Regions from separate parts of the Methylophilus sp. Leaf414 genome, predicted to be linked through region 3. Evidence: predicted binding sites of a transcription regulator. Region 3 holds the regulator's gene; each other region holds the start of a gene.

Region 1 (4,654 bases), on a different contig from region 3:
GGCCAGGCAAGCCTTGCGTCAGGGCTGCCACAGTCGCCCAAATGGCGCCGAATACCAGTAAGCCAATCACAGGCGGCAACAACCATTCAAACACAGGTTTGGTGGTTGCCGCCCATGCGCTCCGCCGCTGCAACGACGGAGTGGCTACTGCAGCTGTGGTCGAGAGAGGGATAACCACAGCAACAACAGGTTGTGCAGGCGCTGCTTGCACAGAATCCTCGCTTGTCTGTATCATTTTTTCCTTGTTAAAGCTGACGACACTCATGGTGACTCTCCTTAAGAATTAAGCTTTAACCTTGAAGCTGTTGGCATAGGCTTTCGGGTCTTTACCATCCCAGACGACGCCATCAATCAGCTTGCTGCTGCGCATTGGGTCTGCGGGGACGTTAATGCCAAGCGCTTTCGCCGCTTCGGTGTAAATATCAATCCGGTTCACTTTCTTCGCCACGCCCAAGTAATCCGGGTCAGACTTCAGCAGTCCCCAGCGTTTGTGCTGTGTCAGGAACCACATACCGTCAGACAGGTAAGGGAAGTTGACCTTGCCGTCGTTGAAGAACTTCATGTAGTTAGGGTCTTCCCATTTTTTGCCGATGCCATTGTCGTAATGGCCGAGGAAGCGGCCTTCAATCACTTCTTCAGGCGCATTGACATAGGCTTTACCGGCAATCAGCTTGGCGACTTCAGGGCGGTTTTTGGTGGCGTCTATGTAGCGGCAGGCTTCCAGGATTGCTTTGGTCAATGCCAGTGCAGTATTCGGGTTCTTCGTAGCAAAGTCTGCAGTAGTACCCAATACTTTTTCCGGATGATCGGTCCAGATATCCTGGGTGGTCGCCACGGTAAAACCGATCTTGTCGTAGATCGCACGTGCGTTCCACGGCTCGCCAACACAGTAGCCATCCATATTGCCGATACGCATATTGGCGACCATTTGTGGTGGAGGCACGACGATGGTTTTCACGTCTTTCATCGGGTTGATACCGTAGTTGGCCAGCCAGTAATACAGCCACATGGCGTGGGTGCCGGTCGGAAAAGTCTGTGCGAACGTGAAGTCACGGTTTTCGTTGTCCAGCAGGCGTTTCAGGGTACCGCCGCTGGTCACGCCTTTTTCTTTCAACTGGTTGGCAAGCGTGATGCCCTGGCCATTATGGTTGAGCGTCATCAGTACATTCATGTCTTTTTGCTGGCCACCGATGCCCATTTGCACGCCATACACCAGGCCGTACAACACATGTGCAGCATGCAGTTCACCGTTTACCATCTTGTCACGCACGCCAGCCCAGGAAGCTTCTTTCGAAGGCACAATCTTGATGCCGTATTTTTTATCAAAACCCATTTGCGCGGCGACTACGATAGGCGCACAGTCTGTCAGTGGGATAAAGCCGACTTTCACTTCGGTGATTTCAGGTGCATCAGAACCGGCTGCCCATGCCTGGCTGCGGATCGCAGACGGCACCATGTTCATCATGGCGGCGGCTCCAAATGCACCGGCTAGGGTATGCATAAAGAAATGGCGGCGCTGGTTATCTACCTGCTCAGGTTGACTGTCTGCCGCAGGAAGAATGACTGTTTTCTTATCTGAACTGCTCATTGCTGCTCCTTGATATGATTAATCTGGATAATGATGAATTGGGAAACGTAAAACGAAAAAAGGCGTCCTGAGTGCAAACGAGGGTTCGTTTACACTCAGGACGCCTTTGTCCTCAATCTTTAAAAACTGCTTACGATGAGTGGCCTGATTTTTATCAAGCTCGCAATTTCAACTTACTCTACTCGTATCCAACCGCCGTTAGTTGAGTACTTAAAACTTGTTCAGCAATTGTTATGCCAAAAATAGTGTTGGGTTTAAGTGTTTGTTCTATTTAGGTTTTTTGTAATATTCTTTAAAGAAGTGAGCGATGTGCATCGCACCATACAAGTGCGGATGCACCAAGGAAAGCGTGATTAACCGGTGTTTTTGTGCAGGGTGAGGATATTCTCGGCGACATCAATCACCTTGCGGTTTTGTTCCATCGCCATGCTGCGCAGAGACTTGTAAGCCTCCATTTCATTGATGCCCAGTGTACTCATCAGCAAGCCTTTCGCACGCTCAATCTGCTTGCGTTCAACCAGGGCTTTGCGGGTATCCGCCAGCTCGCTTTCCATATCTGCGATCTGCTGTGATTGTTGCTGCAACAGGCTGATCATCGAGGCGATCGGGTAAGTCTGGATTGTGTCTTGCGCCTGGAAATTCAAGGCACTTTCCACCGGGATTGCCAGGTTGAAAAACGTGCTATCCAAGGTTGAAGAGCGCTTGGCCGCAATCGTATTTAAATATTCCTGCGTTTGTTCCAGATCGTGCCTGGCCTGGTGTGCCAGCGCTTTCAGCATGCTATGCATTTTCTCGATTAACTGGCATTGAATCTGCCAGATTTCAGTTTGCAGTTGCGTGCATAAATCAAACCAGATATCTGCATCACTGGATTTCAGCGGCTGCTGGTCCAGGGCGGAGGTCAGTTTATGACGATATTTCAGGTGCTGCCGGTGCAGGCTGGTTGCTTGCAATGCAGTCCAGGCTTGTCTTAACTCATCACCGCCCAGTTGGCTGAATAATTCAAAATGCCGCTCTTGCTGGGCGACCAGTTCCAGTAGTTTTTGCTGGTGCGGCAGTTGCAAGCTACCTGAACCAAAGATATAAGAACCGACCGCGCGTTCCTGGCCTGCAAACTCCTTACCTTGAATCAAGTTGTACAGCGTGAGTAAACAGGTGGAAATCTTATTGTTTACCGAACTATCCGTGATTTCAAAAATGAGCGAAATCAGGCTGGCAATCAGGCGGCTGAATGACTCAATGCAATCGGTAAAAGAAATCTTTTGCAGGGTGATCTGGTGGCGCAACGATGTTTGCTGGTCCAGGCCTAGCAGTATCCAGGAAATTAAAGTCAGCTGCTTAGCATCTGCCAGTGCGTTCTGATCAAGATGCTGCGTTAACGCCTGTTTGAAGCGTGTTTCCAGCGCAAGATTTTTGCTGATGATCTCTGCGCGTTCGGAAGCAAAGCGCTTGCCCGCAGAAGCCAGGTACAGGGAGCTTGCCCCACGTTCAGCCTGCATCTGGTGCACCATCTGGCCTATGCTTTCGACAAATTGAATGCAGGTATCCAGGCGTTCAAGCTCTTCGATATGCCTGATTTTGGCCAGGATAATGGTTTGTTCGGGGGAAATATCTGTACTCATTACTGAAAACCTAAGCAAAAAATGTGCACGTTCCCGATGCACATTCATTTTTGTATAAAACGGAATTAAAGCAGGCTTAATGAAAGAGGAACCTGATACGGATGACGCGGCAGCGAAGCAGTCGTGAACCAGGAGTCCACTAATGCCAGCCACCACCCAATACTTTGTATAAGGTCAGTTGGCTGGCGGCATCGCTTAACTGCAAAGTCACCAGTGTTTGCTCGGCAGTATAAAGCGTTCTTTGCGCATCGAGAACGACCAGGTAACTATCGACGCCATTTTTAAAACGGGCATCGGCCAGTCTGAATGCTTCAGCGGCGGCGCCATTTAATGACTGTTGTGCTTCCAGCTGTGCCTGCAAACCTTCGCGCTGTACCAGTACATCTGCCACTTCCCTGAAAGCAGTTTGTACGGTTTTTTCATATTGCGCGAGCAGAATCTGCTGGTTTTTTTCACCAATTTCCAGGTTAGAGCGGTTACGACCGGCATTGAAAATTGGCAGGCTGATTTGTGGCACAAAAGTCCAGATGCGGGAGCCCGGACCAAACAAGCCATCCAGCTCGGTGCTGGCCGTACCGATGGTGGTGGTCAGGCTGATGGTTGGGAAGAACGCAGCACGCAGCGCGCCAATGTTGGCGTTGGCACCTTCCAGCAAGTGTTCGGCTGCACGTACATCAGGCCGTTGCTGCAAAGTCGTGGAGGTGACGCCACGCGGCAATGCTGTAGTAAGTGCCACGCTGGAAAGAGCGCTATCCGGCAAAAAGGTTGAAGGCACCATACTGCCAGCCAGCAGGTTGAGGGCGTTGATATCCTGCTTGATCTGGATATTGTAAGTGGCGACGGCGACGCGCGCATTATCAACACTGGTTTGCAACTGCCTTAAGGTCAGGGCGTTGGCGACGCCGAGCTCAAACATTTTCTGGTTGATCTCGTAAGTATTTTGCTGGCTTTTCAATGTTTGCTGGGCGATTTCCAGCCGCCGTTTATCGGCAGCCAGCGTCAGCCAGGCTGTGGCGACTTCGGCGACCAGGCTGATTTGCGTACTTTTGCGGTTTTCCTCCTGTGAATAAAACGTCTGCAAGGCCTGCGCATTTAGATTACGGATACGGCCAAACAGGTCCAGTTCATAAGCACTAAAACCAACCGTGGCGCGGTAAACATGCGATACGTTCCCGCTGTTATTATTACTTGCGGCGACAGTGCCTGCAGAGACATTGCCATTGTTGCCAACGTTAGAAAGACCTTTAGAGGCAGTTTCTGACAAGGTTGCGGCTACGGTGGGAAACAAATCTGCGCGCTGTACCTGATATTGCGCCCTGGCTTTTTCTATATTCAGCGAGGCCACCCGCAAATCGCGGTTATTTTTTAATGAAAGATCCACCACTTGCTGCAAACGTTTATCGGTAATAAACGATTGCCAGCCAAGTTCGGTCAGCGCTTTCTG
Region 2 (4,654 bases), on a different contig from region 3:
GCAGTGGCACATCAGCTGAATATCCCATTCCTGGATTTAGGCCAGTACGAACTGGACGCCAAACAGGTACAGAAACTCCCGGAAGTTCAATCACGCCGCTTCCGCGCCATTCTGCTGGAGGAACGCCCAAACAGTTTCCTGATTGCGATGGTCGATCCTTCCGATGTCTATGCTTATGACGAGTTAGTCAGACTACTCAAACGAGACATTGATATTGTAGTCGTGCAGGAAAGTCTGCTGATGCAGACCATCGACCGCTCTTACCGGCAAACCGAACAAATCTCTTCACTGGCCCTGGAGCTGCAGGAAGACCTGGCTGCCAGCAATGTCGATCTCGCCAGCCTGATGGGTGTAGACCTGGGTATTGATGATGCCCCGGTCGTTAAATTGTTACAGACTATTTTTGAAGATGCGGTCCAAGTGCGCGCTTCAGATGTGCATATTGAGCCACAGGAAAACAAACTGCTGATCCGCTTCAGGATTGATGGCGTCATGCATTTCCAGACCCAGGCGGATATGAAAATTGTGTCTGCCCTGATCATGCGCCTCAAAATCATGGCCGGCCTGGATATTTCCGAGAAACGCCTGCCGCAAGATGGCCGTTTTGGCTTCACCGTCAAAGGCCGTGCAGTAGATATGCGTATTTCTACCATGCCTACGCAGTATGGCGAAACGGTAGTGATGCGGTTGCTGATCCAGAATACTTCGCACTTTCAGCTGGATAAGCTGGGCATGCCACCAGAATTGCTGGCACGCTTCCGCAAAATGATCAACCGGCCAAGTGGCATGGTGCTGGTTACAGGTCCGACCGGTAGTGGTAAAACAACGACCCTCTATTCGGCACTGAGTGAACTCAATACGCCTGAAACCAAGGTGATTACTGTCGAAGACCCGGTCGAATATCGTTTACCCGGTATTATTCAGACTCAGGTGAGCGAAAAGATCGAGCTCGACTTCCCCAAACTGTTACGTGCCATTTTGCGGCAAGACCCTGATATCGTGCTGGTGGGAGAGATGCGGGATGAAGAAACCGCCCAAACCGGCTTGCGCGCCTCCATGACAGGTCACCTGGTGTTATCCACATTGCATACCAATGATGCCTCCACTGCGCCCGTGCGTTTAATCGACATGGGCGTGCCGCGCTTTATGGTGGCAATGTCACTGTTAGGTGTGATGGCGCAACGTCTAGTGCGGCTAATTTGTCCGCACTGTGCCGTAGACCATACGCCGACCGAAAATGAAGCCGTCTGGTTACGTCAGGTGCTACCCCAGGAAGAAATTCCATCGGTGTTCAAGCATGGCAAAGGTTGCCAACACTGTAATCGCACTGGCTATCTTGGTCGTATCGGCTTGTATGAGCTTCTGGAAATGACGAATGATTTGGCGATGGCAGCCAACATGCCGGATACCAATATTTTTATCCAGAAAGCCCGCGAAAAACTTAAAGGTAAAACCTTAAAAGATCAATCTTTACAGCTTGCTCTGCAGGGTAAAACTACACTGGACGAAATTATGCGTGTAGATAACCAGTTTGAAGGATAAAGCCTGTGCCGATATTTGAATATAAAGGACGTAGCGAAGATGGGTTGATGGTTTCCGGGGTGCAGGAAGCAGCCGATCTGGATGCTGTAGGTAGCGCACTTCTCCTTTCAAAAATCACACCTATTGAAATCAAGCAAAAAGCAGCAGTAGCGGTAGCTTTCAATTTGTTTGAAGAAAAAGTCACCAGCCTCGATGTCATGTTATTCAGCCGCCAGATGTACACGTTGCTTAAAGCGGGCATTCCTATCATGCGCGCGCTCAACGGAATCCAGAGCTCTGTAGGCAACGCTAAACTGGCTAAAGTAGTTGGCCAGCTAAGAACAAGTCTGGATGCAGGTCGTGAATTGTCAATGGCAATGACCGAGCATCCCAAAGTATTCGATAACTTTTATATCAGCATGATTCGTGTGGGTGAAACCACCGGTAATCTCGATAATATTTTTGCCAGGTTAGCCGAGCACATTGAATTCGAGCGCTTCATGCGCGGGCAAATCAAGTCGGCTCTGCGTTACCCCATGTTTGTAATGACCGCCATGGCGATTGCCATTGTGGTCATTAATATCATGGTGATCCCGCAGTTTGAAAAAGTATTTGCCAGTATGCATGCGGATCTACCATTCATTACCAAAATTCTGATCGCATTCTCCAGTTTTATGCGCAATTACTGGTTTGTGTTGATTGGTATGATTATTGGTGCCGCCTACACTTTTAAGTCCTATATCAGTACAGCCGCAGGCCGCTCGAATTGGGATAGAGTCAAAATGCGTATTCCCATCGCCGGAAAGATTATTTTTAAAGGCACCATGGCCAGGTTTGCGCGAAGTTTTGCGCTTTCCACACGCAGTGGATTACCCATTCTTTCCGCTTTGCGCCTAGTCTCTCAAACCGTTGAGAATGATTATATCTCGGTCAAGATTCTTAGCATGTCTGCCGGCATTGAGCGCGGCGAGACTATTCTAAGGACGGCAACGCAAACAGGCGTATTTAATCCTCTGGTATTGCAGATGATCGCTGTTGGTGAAGAGTCTGGGTCGCTGGATGATTTAATGCAAGAAATCGCGGATATGTATCAAGCTGACGTGGAATATGACGTTAAAACACTGGGGGCGCAAATCGAGCCTATCATGATTATGTTTTTAGGTGCGCTGGTCTTGGTCTTGGCCTTAGGGGTATTTTTGCCGATTTGGGACATGAGTTCTGTCATGCTCAAAAGCGGCTAATTAAAAAGGATGAGCAGTTTTTCAATTCTTATCATTGAAATTATTCATTAAAAAAATCGTATCATTATTCAGTATAGTTTTAAAAATGTCTGATGTTTAGAGCTATTTAAATATTGGACCAAAATTGTCTGGCATACTTTTTGCTGGCATAAAATTAACGCAGTTTGCACCTGTCACTGTGACAATAAAGGCAGGAATTTTTGATTAGGAGTCTTGGGAATGAAAAAACAGGCTGGCTTTACATTGGTTGAATTGGTTGTGGTGATTGCTGTATTAGGTATTTTGGCAGCGACGGCTTTGCCAAGATTTGTTAATGTGCAATCAAATGCACGAGTCGCAGCGGGCAACGGGCTTGCAGCTTCACTGCGCTCAGCAGCAAATATGGCGCGCGCATCCTGGGTAGCTGCCGGAAGTAATACTGCTAATCTGGTCGTACCAATGGATGGAAACAACGTAACAGTAAATGCAACTGGTTATCCAACAGCGGATGCAGCTGGTATTGTTGCTGCGTTGCAAAATCTGGATGCACAGTTTGGTACACCTACCCATGCAGCAGGGGTTTCCACTTTCCAAGTGGGTACATTTACACAGTGTACTGTTACATATACAGAGGCTACAGGATTGGTAAGTACTGCAAACTTAACTGCAGCAAGATGTGGTGGTTAATGAAGGATGAAGCAAACTCATGGGTTTACGCTCGTTGAGTTGGTTGTAGTCATCTCTTTAACGGGCATTGTGATAGCTGTGGCTACGCCAAGGTTTGCGAATGGCGATATCTTTGAAACCCGCGGAGACGCGGGTTTGCTTTCATCTACATTACGGTATGCGCAAAAAACTGCGATAGCGCAACGACGACAAGTGTTTGTAATTACCGATACCGCAGCACAGCCTCAAACCGTCAAATTATGTTTTGTGAGTGACCCGAACTGTCCGCTGGCGCAGGCCGTGATTAATCCCGAAACAGATGGCCCTTATGTGATGACACTTTCCAGAAATGTCAGTGTGAATCCATCTAACAATAGTTTGGGGTTTAACGGGTTAGGTCAAGCTGTACCTAATGTAGCAGCAAATTATGTTGTGACCAATCAAAAAAATAATGCGCAAACATTCACAGTAAACATCGAAGCTGACACCGGTTACATACGCTAACCATGCTTTGGCTGGCACATTACTATGTCCCAAATCAGTCGAAAAATAAAAAATATAAACAGTCGGACTCGAAAATCCAATCGTGGATTTTCGCTAGTGGAGCTGGTGGTGTTTATTGTGATTGTGACCACGGCAATAGCAGGTGTGGTAGGCGCGTTAGCCTGGATGAGTGGACACTCTGCTAACCCCATGGCGCGTAAACAGGCGATTGCGATTGCCGAGTCGCTGATGCAGGAAATCCAGCAAATGCCTTTCACATTTTGTGATCCTGATGACCCGAATGCATCAACCGCTGTGGGTTACGGCAATTGTACAACCCCGCAGAATAATCTTAACGGCCCATCACCTGCGGGTGAGAGCAGGTACAGTGCAACTAACCCTTTTGATAATGTCGCCGATTATGGCGGTTTCACCATGCCCGGCGGCGGGTGTGCAAGTATTTGCCGCATAGGCAGCAATGTTTCCATTCCCGGTTTGACGGCGTACACAGCTGCAGTAGTAATCGCGCAAGCGGGCGGTGCCGCACCTTTTGCGGGACTACCTGCGGATGCGGTTCTAAGAGTTGACGTTACGGTGACTGGTCCTTCCAATACCAGAATCAAGCTAACAGGTTTCAAGGTTCGCTATGCGCCAAGAGTTTAAAAAATCTTGTGCATTCATGCGCGGCTTTACCTTGGTGGAGCTAGTGGTGGTCATTACTGTTACCGCGATTATCGGCGGTATCTCATCCACGTTTATTCGGC
Region 3 (4,654 bases):
ACCACGAGATGTTGGCAATGCCGCCGATGTTGATAATAGCGCGGTTTTTAGTAAGGCTCGCAAACACCGCCTGGTGAAAGGCCGGTACCAAAGGTGCGCCCTGACCGCCTGCTGCCATATCCCGGCTGCGGAAATCACCTATTACTGTGATATTCGTGAGTTCTGCCAGCCGGGCATGGTTACCTAGTTGTAAGGTATAAGCCTGGCCATCTTGCAGGTCTGGACAATGGCGTATGGTTTGCCCGTGGCAGCCAATCGCGGTAATTGCTGATGCCGGCAATTGGCTTTGCTGCAAAATTTTTAATACAGACTCTGCGTAGAGCTCGGCCAAACTATTTGCCATCAGTGCTGCATCATGCAGTTCATTGATGGCAGGTTGGTGCAACGCCAGCAATGCCTGTTTGATTACGGATGGATATGGTACAAATGCCTGGTCAACTTGTTCAAAGCAATCACCGGTATGCGCGACCAATGCCGCATCAACACCGTCCAGGCTGGTGCCTGACATGATGCCAATAAAGTAACGCGTATCGGGGACTGCTGACTGTGAAATCATAGGCCCACATAGTAACATCGTCGCGGGATATGCCTACAGTAATGCACCAGATTACGTTAAAATAGCCGCTTTAATTTAAACCATGCTGTTAAGAAGTATCTTCGCTAACAGCATGACAGAAATGTATTTATGACAGACTCAAAACCTTCAGTCGAGGCGATTAGCACGGAAATTTCCCCCGCGATTGCCAAAGCACTGGCTATTATCAAACGCGGTGCGGATGAATTGCTGATCGAGCAAGAGTTGGTTGAAAAGCTCAAAACCGGCAAGCCACTGCGCATCAAGGCAGGTTTTGACCCAACCGCACCTGATCTTCATTTAGGCCATACGGTACTTATCAATAAATTGCGCCAGTTGCAGGATCTTGGTCACCAGATCTTATTCCTGATTGGTGACTTCACCGGCATGATAGGTGACCCTACTGGTAAAAGCACTACCCGCCCGCCGCTTACAGTAGAGCAGGTCAAAATCAATGCGGACACTTACTCAGAGCAAGTATTCAAAATCCTGGATCCGGCTAAGACCGAAATTGTGTTCAACTCCAAATGGTTGAGCGAGCTTGGTGCAGCTGGCATGATTAAACTGGCTGCCAGCCATACTGTGGCGCGTATGTTGGAGCGTGATGATTTTTCCAAGCGTTTCAAAGGTAATCAGCCGATTGCGATTCACGAGTTTTTATACCCGTTGTTGCAGGGCTACGATTCTGTCGCCTTGCAGTCCGATCTGGAGTTGGGCGGCACCGATCAAAAATTTAATTTGCTGATGGGTCGCGAGTTGCAGAAGCAGGCGGGAATGGCGCAGCAGTGTGTGCTGATGATGCCATTGCTGGAAGGTCTTGATGGCGTTAATAAAATGTCCAAATCGCTGGGCAACTATATTGGTATCAGCGAGGCACCCGAATTAATTTTTGCCAAAATCATGTCTGTCTCCGACACGCTGATGTGGCGCTATATTGATTTACTGTCTTTTGCCTCACTGGAAACGATCGCCGAATGGAAAGCGCAAGTTGCCGGTGGCGAAAACCCGCGTAATATCAAGGTAGGTTTTGCGCAGGAAATCGTAGCCCGATTCCACGGACAGGCAGCAGCAGAAAAAGCACTGGCAGATTTCCAGACGCGCGCCAAAGGTGGCATCCCTGATGATGTGCCGGAAGTGGAAGTGGCCATTGAAGGCGAGAGTATTGGTATCAGCCAGTTACTGAAACTGGCTGGCCTGGTAGAAAGCACCAGTGAAGCGATGCGTGCCATTCAGCAAGGTGGAGTGAAACTGGATAGCGTAAAAGTGGAAGACAAAAATCAGCAATTGGAAAAAGGCGTGGTGGTGGCCCAAGTTGGCAAACGCAAGTTCGCCAAAATAACCATTAAGTAATTAACTGCTTGAAAGTAAAAGGCCGCTTTTTAGCGGCTTTTTTCTGGAATATAGAGATTACGCTTTAAAGTGACTTACGCAAATTGGCGGGTGGAATGCTCAATGATTCACGATATTTGGCAATGGTCCGGCGCGCTACCACAATGCCCTGTTGTGCCAGGGTGTCGGTAATCTGATTATCTGACAATGGTTTTTTGACGTTTTCTTCTGCGACCATCTGTTTGATCAGTGCTCGGATCGCCGTCGCCGAGCAGGAACCACCAGCATCTGTCGCAACTGAGCTGCCAAAGAAGTATTTAAGTTCATAAACGCCGCGTGGTGTGAGCATATACTTATGCGTAGTTACCCTGGAAATGGTGCTTTCGTGCAATTCGAGTTCTTCGGCAATCTCACGTAATACCAGCGGGCGCATGGCAATGTCACCGTGCTCAAAAAAGTTGCGCTGCCTATCCACAATTGCTTGCGATACGCGCAATATGGTCGAGAATCGTTGCTGGATATTCTTGATCATCCATTTGGCTTCTTGCATCTGGCTTTGCAGATACTGGCCGGAACTCTCACGATTACGTTTAAGAATATCGGCATACATCTGGTTGATGCGCAATTTAGGGATCACGCCATCATTCAGGGTAGCTACCCAAATACCTTTAATCTTTTTGACCACCACATCATGCTGGATAAAATGATCGTGGCTGAAATTGGAAAATTCGCTACCCGGCCTCGGGTTTTGCTGGCGGATTAGCTGTTGCGCGCCTTTGAGTGAGGTTTCATCGCAACTCAATTGTTTGCGCAGCTTCACAAAATCTTTATTGGCAAGCAGTGCCAGATGATCTTTGACCAGTGCAATGGCGGTTTTCAGGTAGGGCGTATCCCCAGGCAAGGCATTAAGTTGCAATAACAGGCATTCACGCAAATCGCGTGCACCTATGCCGATGGGATCAAGATTCTGGATCAGCTTGAGTGCGGTCTCCAGCTCGAGCAAATCTACCTCAAGTTCAAGCGGCAGGTTTTCAACGACTTCCTGCAGATCCTGTTCGAGATAGCCGTCATCATTAATGCTGTCGAGCAGCAGTTTAACCAGGCTCATATCACGGTGCGATAAATGCGCCAGCTGAATCTGGTCTATGAGGTGCTCACGCAAGCTGATGCTGCTGGCATCCTGGCGGGAGAAATCGCCGTCTTCATCGTCATTATTGTTGCGGCCTGCCTCGTCCCAATTGCTGGTACTGCCAAATTCGCCATAATCATCTTCAAATTCCGGCGGTGTGAATTCTTCATTAAGGTTGGGTAATTCGCCTTCGTTACCGCTAAGGTCATCCCGTAATTCTTCACGCAAAGTATCGGCTGGCGAAGAAATATCCTGTTGAATGGCAACGTCAAATGAACTGGCATCTTCCACTTCAGCCTGAGCCTGCAACGGTGCTTCGGGCGTGTTATCTTCAAACTCGCCTTCTTCATTGTCAGCCATTTCCAGTAAAGGATTTTCCTGCAAGATGGCTTCCAGCTCCTGGTTAAGTTCCAGCGTCGACAATTGCAACAGACGGATAGACTGCTGCAACTGCGGCGTCAGAGCCAGGTTTTGCGACATGCGTAATTGCAGGTTTTGCTTCATAACAAATTACAGCCTAAAGTTTTTGCCCAGATATACTTCACGTACACCTTCGTTCTGGATGATTTCATCCGGCGTACCCGCGGCAAAGATGGCGCCTTCATTCACGATATAAGCGCGGTCGCATATATCCAGCGTTTCACGCACGTTATGATCTGTGATTAAAATGCCTATATTCTGGCTGCTGAGGTAACGGATAATTTTCTGGATCTCGATCACCGCAATCGGGTCAATCCCGGCAAATGGCTCATCCAGCAGAATAAACTTCGGGTCAGTTGCCAGGCAACGCGCGATTTCAACCCGGCGGCGCTCACCCCCTGACAAACTGACAGCCTGGCTATTGCGGATATGCTGGATATGTAGCTGATCCAGCAATGATTCCAGTTTGGCTTCACGCTGTTCAGCGGTATAAGGACGGGTTTCCAGTATCGAAAGAATATTATCGGTCACAGACATCTTGCGAAAAATGGAGGCTTCCTGCGGCAGGTAGGCCAGACCCATACGCGCACGCTCATGCATGGGGGCGTGGCTAACATCGGTACCATCCAGGGTGATACGGCCGTCATCCAATGCCACCAGGCCAACAATCATATAGAAGCTAGTGGTTTTGCCTGCACCATTCGGACCCAGTAATCCGATCACTTCACCACTGTGCAAATCAAGCGTGGTGTTTCTGACGACGGTACGGCCCTGATAGGTTTTTTTTAAATGGCTGACGCACAAATGGCTGTTGTCTGGAGAAACGGTTGTTTGCATATTGCCAGTCTTTACTGTGATTCTTTCTTGGATCCGTTTTCAGGTGCATCGGGTACCGGTTCAGTCCTTAACTGCAACGAGCGATTCATCCGCAACCCTTGTTGGGTATTAGATTTGTTATCTAACACTGGTGGGGTTGTTTTGTTTTTTGGCTGTATGGTAGCTTTCACGCGGCTGTTGGCGGTGCCATTCGGGTTTGCTTTAGTGCCACCGATCACTTCTGCATATTCGGCATTGGCGTCATAACTGATGTAATCACCCGTCACTACGTCTTCGCCACGTTTGACCCAGGCATTGGTATACAGTTGCACTTTATCCATGCGGGCATTGTATTCAATGCGCTGACCACTGCCTTGCATCCACTC

What was found. The regulator sigma-54, encoded in region 3, starts transcription at its own class of promoters, with help from an activator protein. The targets are predictions, from matches to a motif close to TGGCACNNTTCCTGCT.
Region 1: a site for sigma-54 is predicted at 3,224-3,239, ahead of ASG24_RS09780 (nitrate regulatory protein). Genes of this name have one in related genera too.
Region 2: a site for sigma-54 is predicted at 2,892-2,907, ahead of ASG24_RS14915 (type II secretion system protein). Genes of this name have one in related genera too.

The regions. Positions count from the first base shown of each region.
Region 1 is NZ_LMQQ01000004.1:151,835-156,488, forward strand. It holds gene ntrB (nitrate ABC transporter permease) at 1-265, opposite strand, end outside; gene ASG24_RS09775 (CmpA/NrtA family ABC transporter substrate-binding protein) at 284-1,588, opposite strand; gene ASG24_RS09780 (nitrate regulatory protein) at 1,942-3,210, opposite strand; gene ASG24_RS09785 (efflux transporter outer membrane subunit) at 3,350-4,654, opposite strand, start outside.
Region 2 is NZ_LMQQ01000006.1:58,587-63,240, forward strand. It holds gene ASG24_RS13785 (GspE/PulE family protein) at 1-1,542, shown strand, start outside; gene ASG24_RS13790 (type II secretion system F family protein) at 1,548-2,762, shown strand; gene ASG24_RS14915 (type II secretion system protein) at 2,982-3,428, shown strand; gene ASG24_RS13800 (Tfp pilus assembly protein FimT/FimU) at 3,435-3,911, shown strand; gene ASG24_RS13805 (prepilin-type N-terminal cleavage/methylation domain-containing protein) at 3,936-4,553, shown strand; gene ASG24_RS13810 (type II secretion system protein) at 4,570-4,654, shown strand, end outside.
Region 3 is NZ_LMQQ01000005.1:67,812-72,465, forward strand. It holds gene ASG24_RS12900 (anhydro-N-acetylmuramic acid kinase) at 1-556, opposite strand, end outside; gene tyrS (tyrosine--tRNA ligase) at 686-1,924, shown strand; gene ASG24_RS12910 (RNA polymerase factor sigma-54) at 1,989-3,536, opposite strand; gene lptB (LPS export ABC transporter ATP-binding protein) at 3,543-4,289, opposite strand; gene lptA (lipopolysaccharide transport periplasmic protein LptA) at 4,301-4,654, opposite strand, start outside.